One region of the Aquariibacter lacus genome, then DNA from elsewhere that is predicted to be linked to it. Evidence: riboswitches for the same ligand, from Rfam matches in the RefSeq annotation. Region 1 holds a riboswitch; the other holds the start of a gene.
What was found. Region 1 has a riboswitch for S-adenosylhomocysteine ahead of metH (methionine synthase). Riboswitches for the same ligand answer to the same signal wherever they lie in the genome.
Positions count from the first base shown of each region.

Region 2: it holds a riboswitch for S-adenosylhomocysteine, as region 1 does, so the genes downstream of both, ahcY (adenosylhomocysteinase) here and metH (methionine synthase) in region 1, are expected to answer to the same signal.

Region 1 covers NZ_JAERRA010000001.1:270,298-274,501, forward strand. The annotation lists gene metH (methionine synthase) at 1-1,958, opposite strand, end outside; S-adenosyl-L-homocysteine riboswitch at 2,063-2,191, opposite strand; gene JI742_RS01265 (hypothetical protein) at 2,280-2,855, shown strand; gene JI742_RS01270 (homocysteine S-methyltransferase family protein) at 2,901-3,971, opposite strand; gene JI742_RS01275 (BTH_I0359 family protein) at 4,038-4,204, opposite strand, start outside.
Region 2 covers NZ_JAERRA010000001.1:618,158-622,361, reverse strand. The annotation lists gene JI742_RS02855 (TlyA family RNA methyltransferase) at 1-655, opposite strand, end outside; gene ahcY (adenosylhomocysteinase) at 823-2,259, opposite strand; S-adenosyl-L-homocysteine riboswitch at 2,345-2,436, opposite strand; gene ybeY (rRNA maturation RNase YbeY) at 2,537-3,013, opposite strand; gene JI742_RS02840 (PhoH family protein) at 3,039-4,001, opposite strand; gene JI742_RS02835 (sensor histidine kinase) at 4,072-4,204, shown strand, end outside.

The DNA.
Region 1 (4,204 bases):
CCGTCGCTGAAGACGCGCTGCGCCTCGGCGCCGACGATCTCGTCCTTGAGGATGGCCGGGAAGGGCCCGGCCAGGTCCCAGGTCTGGAAGAAGGGGCCCCAGTCGATGCAGGCGGCCAGCTCGTTCAGGTCGACATTGCGGAAGACGCGGCGGCCTAGGAAGCTCGGCACCGTCGGCTGCCAGGCCGACCAGTCGATCGGCGTCTTGTTGGCCCGCGCCTGGGCCAGTGTCACCATCGGCGTGGCCTTCTTGTTGGCATGCTGCTCGCGCACCTTGTCGTAGTCGCGGTGCAGCTCGGCGATGTAGGCCTTGGCGCGCTCATCGCTCAGCAGCTCGGCGCAGACGCCCACGCTGCGCGAGGCATCGGGCACGTAGACCACCGGGCCGGTGTACTTGGGCGCGATCTTCACCGCGGTGTGCACGCGGCTGCAGGTCGCGCCGCCGATCAGCAGCGGCGTGCCGCGCGTGCGGAACCAGTCGTCGCGCTCCATCTCGGCGGCCACATGCTGCATTTCCTCCAGGCTGGGCGTGATCAGGCCGGACAGGCCGATGATGTCCGCGCCCTCTTCCTTGGCCTTCTTGAGGATGTCCTGGCAGGGGACCATGACCCCCATGTTCACGACCTCGAAGTTGTTGCACTGCAAGACCACCGTGACGATGTTCTTGCCGATGTCGTGCACATCGCCCTTGACGGTGGCGATGACGATCTTGCCCTTGGGCTTGGCCTCGCCACCGGCATCGATCAGGGCCTTCTTCTCGGCCTCGATGTAGGGCAGCAAATGGGCCACCGCCTGCTTCATCACCCGCGCGCTCTTGACCACCTGCGGCAGGAACATCTTGCCCTGGCCGAAGAGGTCGCCGACCACATTCATGCCGGCCATCAGCGGGCCTTCGATCACGTGCAGCGGCCGGCCGCCGCCGGCGGCGATCTGCTGCCACATCGTCTCGGTGTCCTCGACGATGAACTCGTTGATGCCGTGCACCAGGGCGTGGGAGAGGCGCTCCTCGATCGGCAGCGCACGCCAGGCATTGCGGGCGCTGTCGTCCTTGCCGGCGCTCTTGGCGCGGTCGGCGATCTCGATCAGGCGCTCGCCCGCATCCTTGCGCCGGTTGAGCACCACGTCCTCCACCCGCTCGCGCAGCTCGGCATCGAGGTCGTCGTAGACGCCGACCATGCCGGCATTGACGATGCCCATGTCCATGCCGGCCTGGATCGCGTGGTACAGGAAGACGGTGTGGATGGCCTCGCGCACCGGGTCGTTGCCGCGGAAGCTGAAACTCACATTCGACACGCCGCCGCTCACCTTCGCACCCGGCAGGTTCTGCTTGATCCAGCGGGTGGCGTTGATGAAGTCGACCGCGTAGTTGTCGTGCTCCTCGATGCCGGTGGCGATGGCGAAGATGTTGGGGTCGAAGACGATGTCCTCGGGCGGGAAGCCGACCTCGTCGACCAGGATGCGGTAGGCCCGGGCGCAGATCTCGGTCTTGCGCGCGAAGGTGTCGGCCTGGCCCTGCTCGTCGAAGGCCATCACCACGGTGGCCGCGCCGTAGCGCTTGACCAGGGTGGCCTGGCGCTTGAACTCGGCCTCGCCCTCCTTCAGGCTGATCGAGTTGACGATGCCCTTGCCCTGGATGCAGCGCAGGCCGGCCTCGATCACGCTCCACTTGGAGCTGTCGATCATGATCGGCACCTTGGCGATCTCGGGCTCGCCGGCGATCAGGTTCAGGAAGCGCACCATGGCGGCCTGGCTGTCCAGCATGGCCTCGTCCATGTTGATGTCGATGACCTGGGCGCCGTTCTCCACCTGCTGGCGGGCGACAGCCAGGGCATCTTCGTAGCGACCCTCCAGGATCATCCGGGCAAAGGCCTTGGAGCCGGTCACATTGGTGCGCTCGCCGATGTTGACGAAGAGCGCGCCGCGGTCGAGGGCCACCGGCTCCAGGCCGGACAGGCGCATCGGGGGGACGGAAGGGGTCTGCACGGCGTCGGACATGGCGGGCTGCGGCGGGTCACGATCGAAAGCTGCAGCGGGGGCCGGCTCACCCGGCGCGCCCGTGCAGGCGGGGGTGAGCGCCGTTGTCTTCTGGGAGCCGCCGCCCCGGGCGGGAACGGCCGATCACCACGGCCCCGAGCCTGGCCACACCCCCGGTAGATGCCGGGCGGGGCGCGGTCGCAGCGCTCCTCGGGACGGGCCGGATTCTATCGATCCGCGTGCCGTGCTAGCTGACTGCCGACAAGGGCGCTTGCCCGCATCGCGCGCCCGGGGTGCAATCGGGCCATGCCGAAGCTGCCCCACCCTCCCGCCCGATCCGTCCGATCCACCCGAGCGCCGGCCCGCGAAGCCAGGCGCCGCCTCGCGCTGGCCGCCCTGGGCCTGCTGCTGGCGTCCTGTGCGATCCCGCCGGAGCGCCCGGCACCGCGTGGCTCGACCAGCGAGCGCGAGCGCGAACGGCGCGGCGGCCTCTCGCCCGCCCTCGCCGCCCAGCGGCGGCGCCTGGTCGACGTGCTGGCCGCCACGCCGGTGACGGTGGAAACGGTGGGGCGCGAGCTGCGCCTGCGCGTGCCCGAGCGCTTTGCCCATGCAAGCGGCCAGGCGGCCGCGCTGCGGCCCCTGGAGGCGGTGCTGGAGCAGGTCGCCATCGGCTTCAAGCCGTATGCGGCGCACTGCGAGATCGGCCTGCGGCCCCTGGTCGACCCGGGCCTGCAAGGGATGGCCGCCGCCGCCCAGGCCGCCCAGCGCGGCGCCACCCTGCGCGAGCCGCTGTTGCGGCGCGGCGTCGAGGCCAGTCGCCTCCGCATGCTGCCCCCCACCGACGGGACGTCGGTGGAAATCATCCTGCGCGACAGGCCCTGAGCGCGCCCGGCGCGGGCCGGGGCGCTTCCGCCCCGGCCGCCAGACTCAGGCCTCTTCGCGCAGGCTGCTGAGCCAGCCGCTGCGCAAGGCGCGCGGCCGGTAGGCGCTCACGCGCTTGGCAATCTCGGCGATGTGCTCGGGCGTGGTGCCGCAGCAGCCGCCGGCGATGTTGAGGAAGCCCGCCTGCGCGAAGCCCTCGACCATGCGGCCCGTGACTTCCGGCGTCTCGTCGAAGCCGGTGTCGCTCATCGGGTTGGGCAGGCCGGCGTTCGGGTAGCAGGACAAGTAGACATCGGGCGCCGCCTTGTGCAGCTCCTCGATGTAGGGCCGCATCAGCGCGGCGCCCAGGGCGCAGTTCAGGCCGATGGCGATGGGGTGGGCATGACGCACCGAATGCCAGAAGGCCGTCACCGTCTGGCCGCTGAGGATGCGGCCCGAGGCATCGGTCACCGTGCCGCTGATGATGATGGGCAGGCGCTCGCCGGTGGCCTCGAACAATTCGTCGATCGCGAAGATCGCGGCCTTGGCATTCAGCGTGTCGAAGATGGTCTCGACCAGGAAGACATCGGCCCCGCCTTCCAGCAGGGCCTCGCCCTGCTCGTAATAAGCCGCGCGCAGGGTCTCGAAGTCGACATTGCGCGCGCCCGGATCGTTCACGTCCGGGCTGATGCTGGCGGTCTTGGGCGTCGGGCCGAAGGCGCCGGCCACGAAGCGCGGCTTGTCCGGCGTGCTGAACTTGTCGCAGGCGGCGCGGGCCAGGCGGGCACCGGCCACGTTCATCTCGCGGGCGACCGAGGCCAGGTCGTAGTCCTCCTGGGCGACGGTGGTCGCGCCGAAGGTGTTGGTCTCGATCAGGTCCGCCCCGGCGGCCAGGTAGCCCTCATGGATGGCCGAGATCACATCGGGCCGGGTGAAGACCAGCAGCTCGTTGTTGCCCTTCAGGTCCCGGGGATGGTCCTTGAAGCGCTCGCCGCGGTAGTCGGCCTCGCCCAGCTTGTAGCGCTGGATCATGGTGCCCATCGCACCATCGAGGATGACGATGCGCTTGGCCATCTGCTCGGCCAGCGCGGCCCCGCGGGTGTAGGGGCGGCGTTCGATGGGGAGGGGGGTGGGCATGTCCATGCGACGATTGTAGAAAGCCCGCCCGGGTCAACCCTGAGTCTTTCCCCCCTCGTGGAAAGGTCAGTGCTGGACCAGGGGCTGGCTGGGCAGGTGGCTGTAGCCGGCCAGGTAGGCCTCGATGGCCTCTTCGTCAGGTTCGGAGGCGGCCAGGGCCAGCGCGCCTTCGCGGAAGCTTTCGGCCAGGGCGCCCTCCAGAAAGAGGTCGCGGCCGGCCGTCTTGTCGAGGA
Region 2 (4,204 bases), 350 kb from region 1:
CGGTCTGCTCCAGCCGCGGGAAGCAGCTTGCGTCCTTGACCAGGCCGCCGCGGCCGACATGCTCGGGCCCCAGCTCGAACTGCGGCTTGATCAGCAGCAGGGCCTGGCCGCCAGGCCGCAGCCAGGGCGCGAGATCGGGCAGCACACGGCTCATGGGGATGAAGGACAGGTCGCCGACCAGCAGGTCGAAGCCGCCGGCCGGTGCCGCATCCGCCAGCGCCGAGCCGGCCAGTTGCCGCACATGCAGGCCTTCGAGCGCGAGCAATCGCGGATGCCCGGCCAGCCGCGGATGCAACTGCCCGTGGCCGACATCGAAGCCGACCACCCGCGCCGCGCCGCGCGCCAGCAGCAGCTCGCTGAAGCCGCCGGTGCTCTGGCCCACGTCCAGTGCCTGCAAGCCGGCCGGGTCGAGACCGGTGCAGGCCAGCGCAGATTCCAGCTTGAGCCCGCCGCGCGAAACCCAGCGGGTCTCGGCATCGTCGGTGACTTGCAGCTCGCAGGCCTCCGTCAAGGCCTCGCCGGCCTTGCGCGGAAGCTGCCAGGGCTGGTCCGGCGCCATCCGCCAGCACACCGCGCCATGCTCGATCAGCCGCTGCGCAGCCGAACGGCTCGGGGCCAGCCCGCGCTGCACAAGCAACTGATCAATTCGCGGCATGACAGATGAAGGACGACCCGGACCTCAGCGCGGTTCCAGCGAACGCCTCGGCGCCGGCAACAAAGCACGCAGACCCCTGCATGCCCCCGACAGAAGCGGTAGATCCGGCTCCGCCGGTCCACCCGCGTCGCCCCCTTGAGGGGGCGGCCGAAGGCCGTAGGGGGGGCTCAATACCGGTACGTGTCGGCCTTGTACGGGCCTTCCTTCTTCACGCCGATGTAGGCGGCCTGCTCGTCGGTCAGCTCGGTCAGTTGCGCGCCGACCTTCTTCAGGTGCAGGCGGGCCACCTTCTCGTCGAGGTGCTTGGGCAGCACATAGACCTTGCCCACCTCGTAGGCCTCGGGCTTGGTGAACAGCTCGATCTGGGCGATCGTCTGGTTCGCGAAGCTCGACGACATCACGAAGCTGGGGTGGCCGGTGGCGCAGCCCAGGTTGACCAGGCGGCCCTTGGCCAGCAGGGTGATCTTCTTGCCGTCCGGGAAGGTGATGTGGTCGACCTGCGGCTTGATCTCGTCCCAGACCAGGCCTTCGAGCGAGACCACGTCGATCTCGTTGTCGAAGTGGCCGATGTTGCAGACGATGGCCTCATCCTTCATGGCGGCCATGTGCTCGTAGCGCAGCACGCTCTTGTTGCCGGTGGCGGTCACGAAGATGTCGGCCTTGTCGGCGGCGTACTCCATGGTCACGACCTTGTAGCCTTCCATCGCGGCCTGCAGGGCATTGATGGGGTCGATCTCGGTCACCCAGACCTGGGCGCTCAGCGCGCGCAGGGCCTGGGCCGAGCCCTTGCCCACATCGCCGTAGCCGGCGACCACGGCGATCTTGCCGGCGATCATCACGTCGGTGGCGCGCTTGATCGAGTCGACCAGCGATTCGCGGCAGCCGTAGAGGTTGTCGAACTTGCTCTTGGTGACGCTGTCGTTGACGTTGATGGCGCGGAACATCAGCGTGCCCTTGGCCGACATCTCGTTGAGACGCAGCACGCCGGTGGTGGTCTCCTCGGTCACGCCGAGGATCTGGGCGCTCTTGCGGCTGTACCAGGTCGCGTCCTGCGCCAGCTTGGCCTTGATGGCGGTGAAGAGGCAGACCTCTTCCTCGCTGCCCGGGTTGTCCAGCACCGACAGGTCCTTCTCGGCCTTCTTGCCCAGGTGCATCAGCAGCGTCGCGTCGCCGCCGTCGTCCAGGATCATGTTCGGGCCTTCGCCTTCGGTGCCGGCGGCGCCGAATTCGAAGATGCGATGGGTGTAGTCCCAGTAGTCGGCCAGGGTCTCGCCCTTGTAGGCGAAGACCGGGGTGCCGGCGGCGACCAGCGCGGCAGCGGCATGGTCCTGGGTCGAGAAGATGTTGCACGAGGCCCAGCGAACCTGGGCGCCCAGGGCCTGCAGGGTCTCGACCAGCACGGCGGTCTGGATGGTCATGTGCAGCGAGCCGGTGATGCGCGCGCCCTTGAGCGGCTGGCTCTTCGCGAACTCTTCGCGGATGGCCATCAGACCGGGCATTTCGGTCTCGGCGATCTTGATTTCCTTGCGGCCCCAGTCGGCCAGCGACAGGTCGGCGACGTGGAAATCCTTTTGGAGGATGGCGGTATTGACGGGTGCGTTCATGGGAGCTCCGGTGGGATTCACCGCGACAGCCACCCGGAAGGCCCACCCGCAGGACGCGGGGTTCGACGCTCACCAGGCAGGGGTCTGCGGGTGAGCGCCGTTGCCTTGAAGAAGGGTTCGAGCCTGGCCGTCAGCCACCCGGGGGGCGGGGGGACGGTTGCAACGCTCCTCGAACGAGACGGATTCTAGGGGCCTCGGCGCCCGCCCGGGTGAAATCCCGAATGTCCCTGCGCAGCGGCCCGCGGTTCGTGTCAGCTTGCACGGCCGGGGCCGCGGCTCAGCGTGCGGCGTAGGGGTCGGGCCAGCCCAGGGCGGTGAGCAGGGCCGATTCGCGCGCCTCCATGGCCTCGGCCTCGTCTTCCAGTTCATGGTCCCAGCCCTGGGCATGCAGGGCGCCGTGGACCAGCAGGTGCGCGTAATGCGCGACGAGCGGCCGGCCGGCGGCCTCGGCCTCGGCCTCGACGACCGGCGCGCAAAGGATCAGGTCGGCGCTCAGCGGCGGGCCGTCCGGGTCGGTCTCGTCCTCGCCGTAGGCGAAGGTCAGCACATTGGTCGCGTAATCCTTGCCGCGGTAGTCGCGGTTCAGGGCCTGGCCTTCCTCGGCACCGACGATGCGCACGGTCAGCGCGGCGGGCGCCTCCAGCGCCGCACGCAGGCAGCGCTGCACCAGATGGCGCGGCAGCAGGGCGCGGTGGCGGGCATCGGCGAATTGCAGCGAGAGTTGCAGCGACGGGCGGGCGGGCGGGCGGGGCATGGCGGCGGGGCTCACACAGCAGGGCTCAAACGGCCGGGCCGAGCCGGCCGTCGGATTCGTAGGCCTCGACGATGCGCGCCACCAGCGGATGGCGCACCACATCGGCCGAGCCGAAGCGCGTGAAGGCCAGGCCGCGCACGCGGCGCAGCACGCGTTCGGCCTCGATCAAGCCGCTTTCGGTGCCCTTGGGCAGGTCGATCTGGCTGACATCGCCGGTGACCACGGCCTTGCTGCCGAAGCCCAGCCGGGTCAGGAACATCTTCATCTGCTCGGGCGTGGTGTTCTGCGCCTCGTCAAGGAGGACAAAGGCATGGTTGAGCGTGCGGCCGCGCATGAAAGCCAGCGGCGCGATCTCGATCGTGCCCTTCTCGAAGGCCTTGCTCACCCGGTCGAAGCCCATCAGGTCGTAGAGCGCGTCATAGAGCGGGCGCAGGTAGGGATCGACCTTCTGCGCCAAGTCGCCGGGCAGGAAGCCCAGGCGCTCGCCGGCCTCGACGGCCGGGCGGGTCAGCACGATGCGCTGGACCTGGTTGCGCTCCAGCGCATCGACGGCGCAGGCCACGGCCAGGAAGGTCTTGCCGGTGCCGGCCGGGCCGATGCCGAAGCTGAGGTCGTGCGCAAGGATGTTGCGCAAGTAGAGGATCTGGTTGGGCGTGCGGCCGGCCAGGTCGCTGCGGCGGGTGCGCAGCACCAGGGCCTCCGGATCCTCGGCCGGATCGGGCGTGGTCTCGCCACGCTGGGCCGAGACCAGGGCGAGTTGCAGCATCTCCGGCGGGATGGGCCGGGCCGCGCGCGGGTAGAAGCTTTGCAGCAAGGCCACCGCCGACTCGGCCGCGCCGCGCGGCCCCTCGACCCGGAAGCTCTCGTTGCGGCGGCTGATCCGCACACCCAGCGCGGACTCGATGCGGCGCAGGTGCTCGTCGAGCGGGCCGCAGAGGTGGGCCAGCCGGGTGTTGTCCGGGGGGATGAAGGCGTGGCGCAGGATCACGGCAGGTTCGGGCGAGGGCGGCGGCCGATTGTCGGCGGGCGCGGCCCCCTGCGCTGGGCACAATGCCCGTATGCCCGTGCCGCCCCCCGCCCGCCCTGCCCGTGTCGGCTGGTTGGCTGCGGGCTGCTTGCTGGTCGCCATGGTGCTTGCCCTGCTGATGCAGGGCGCGGCGCATGCGGGGGGCGGGCGGGCCGGTGTCTCCC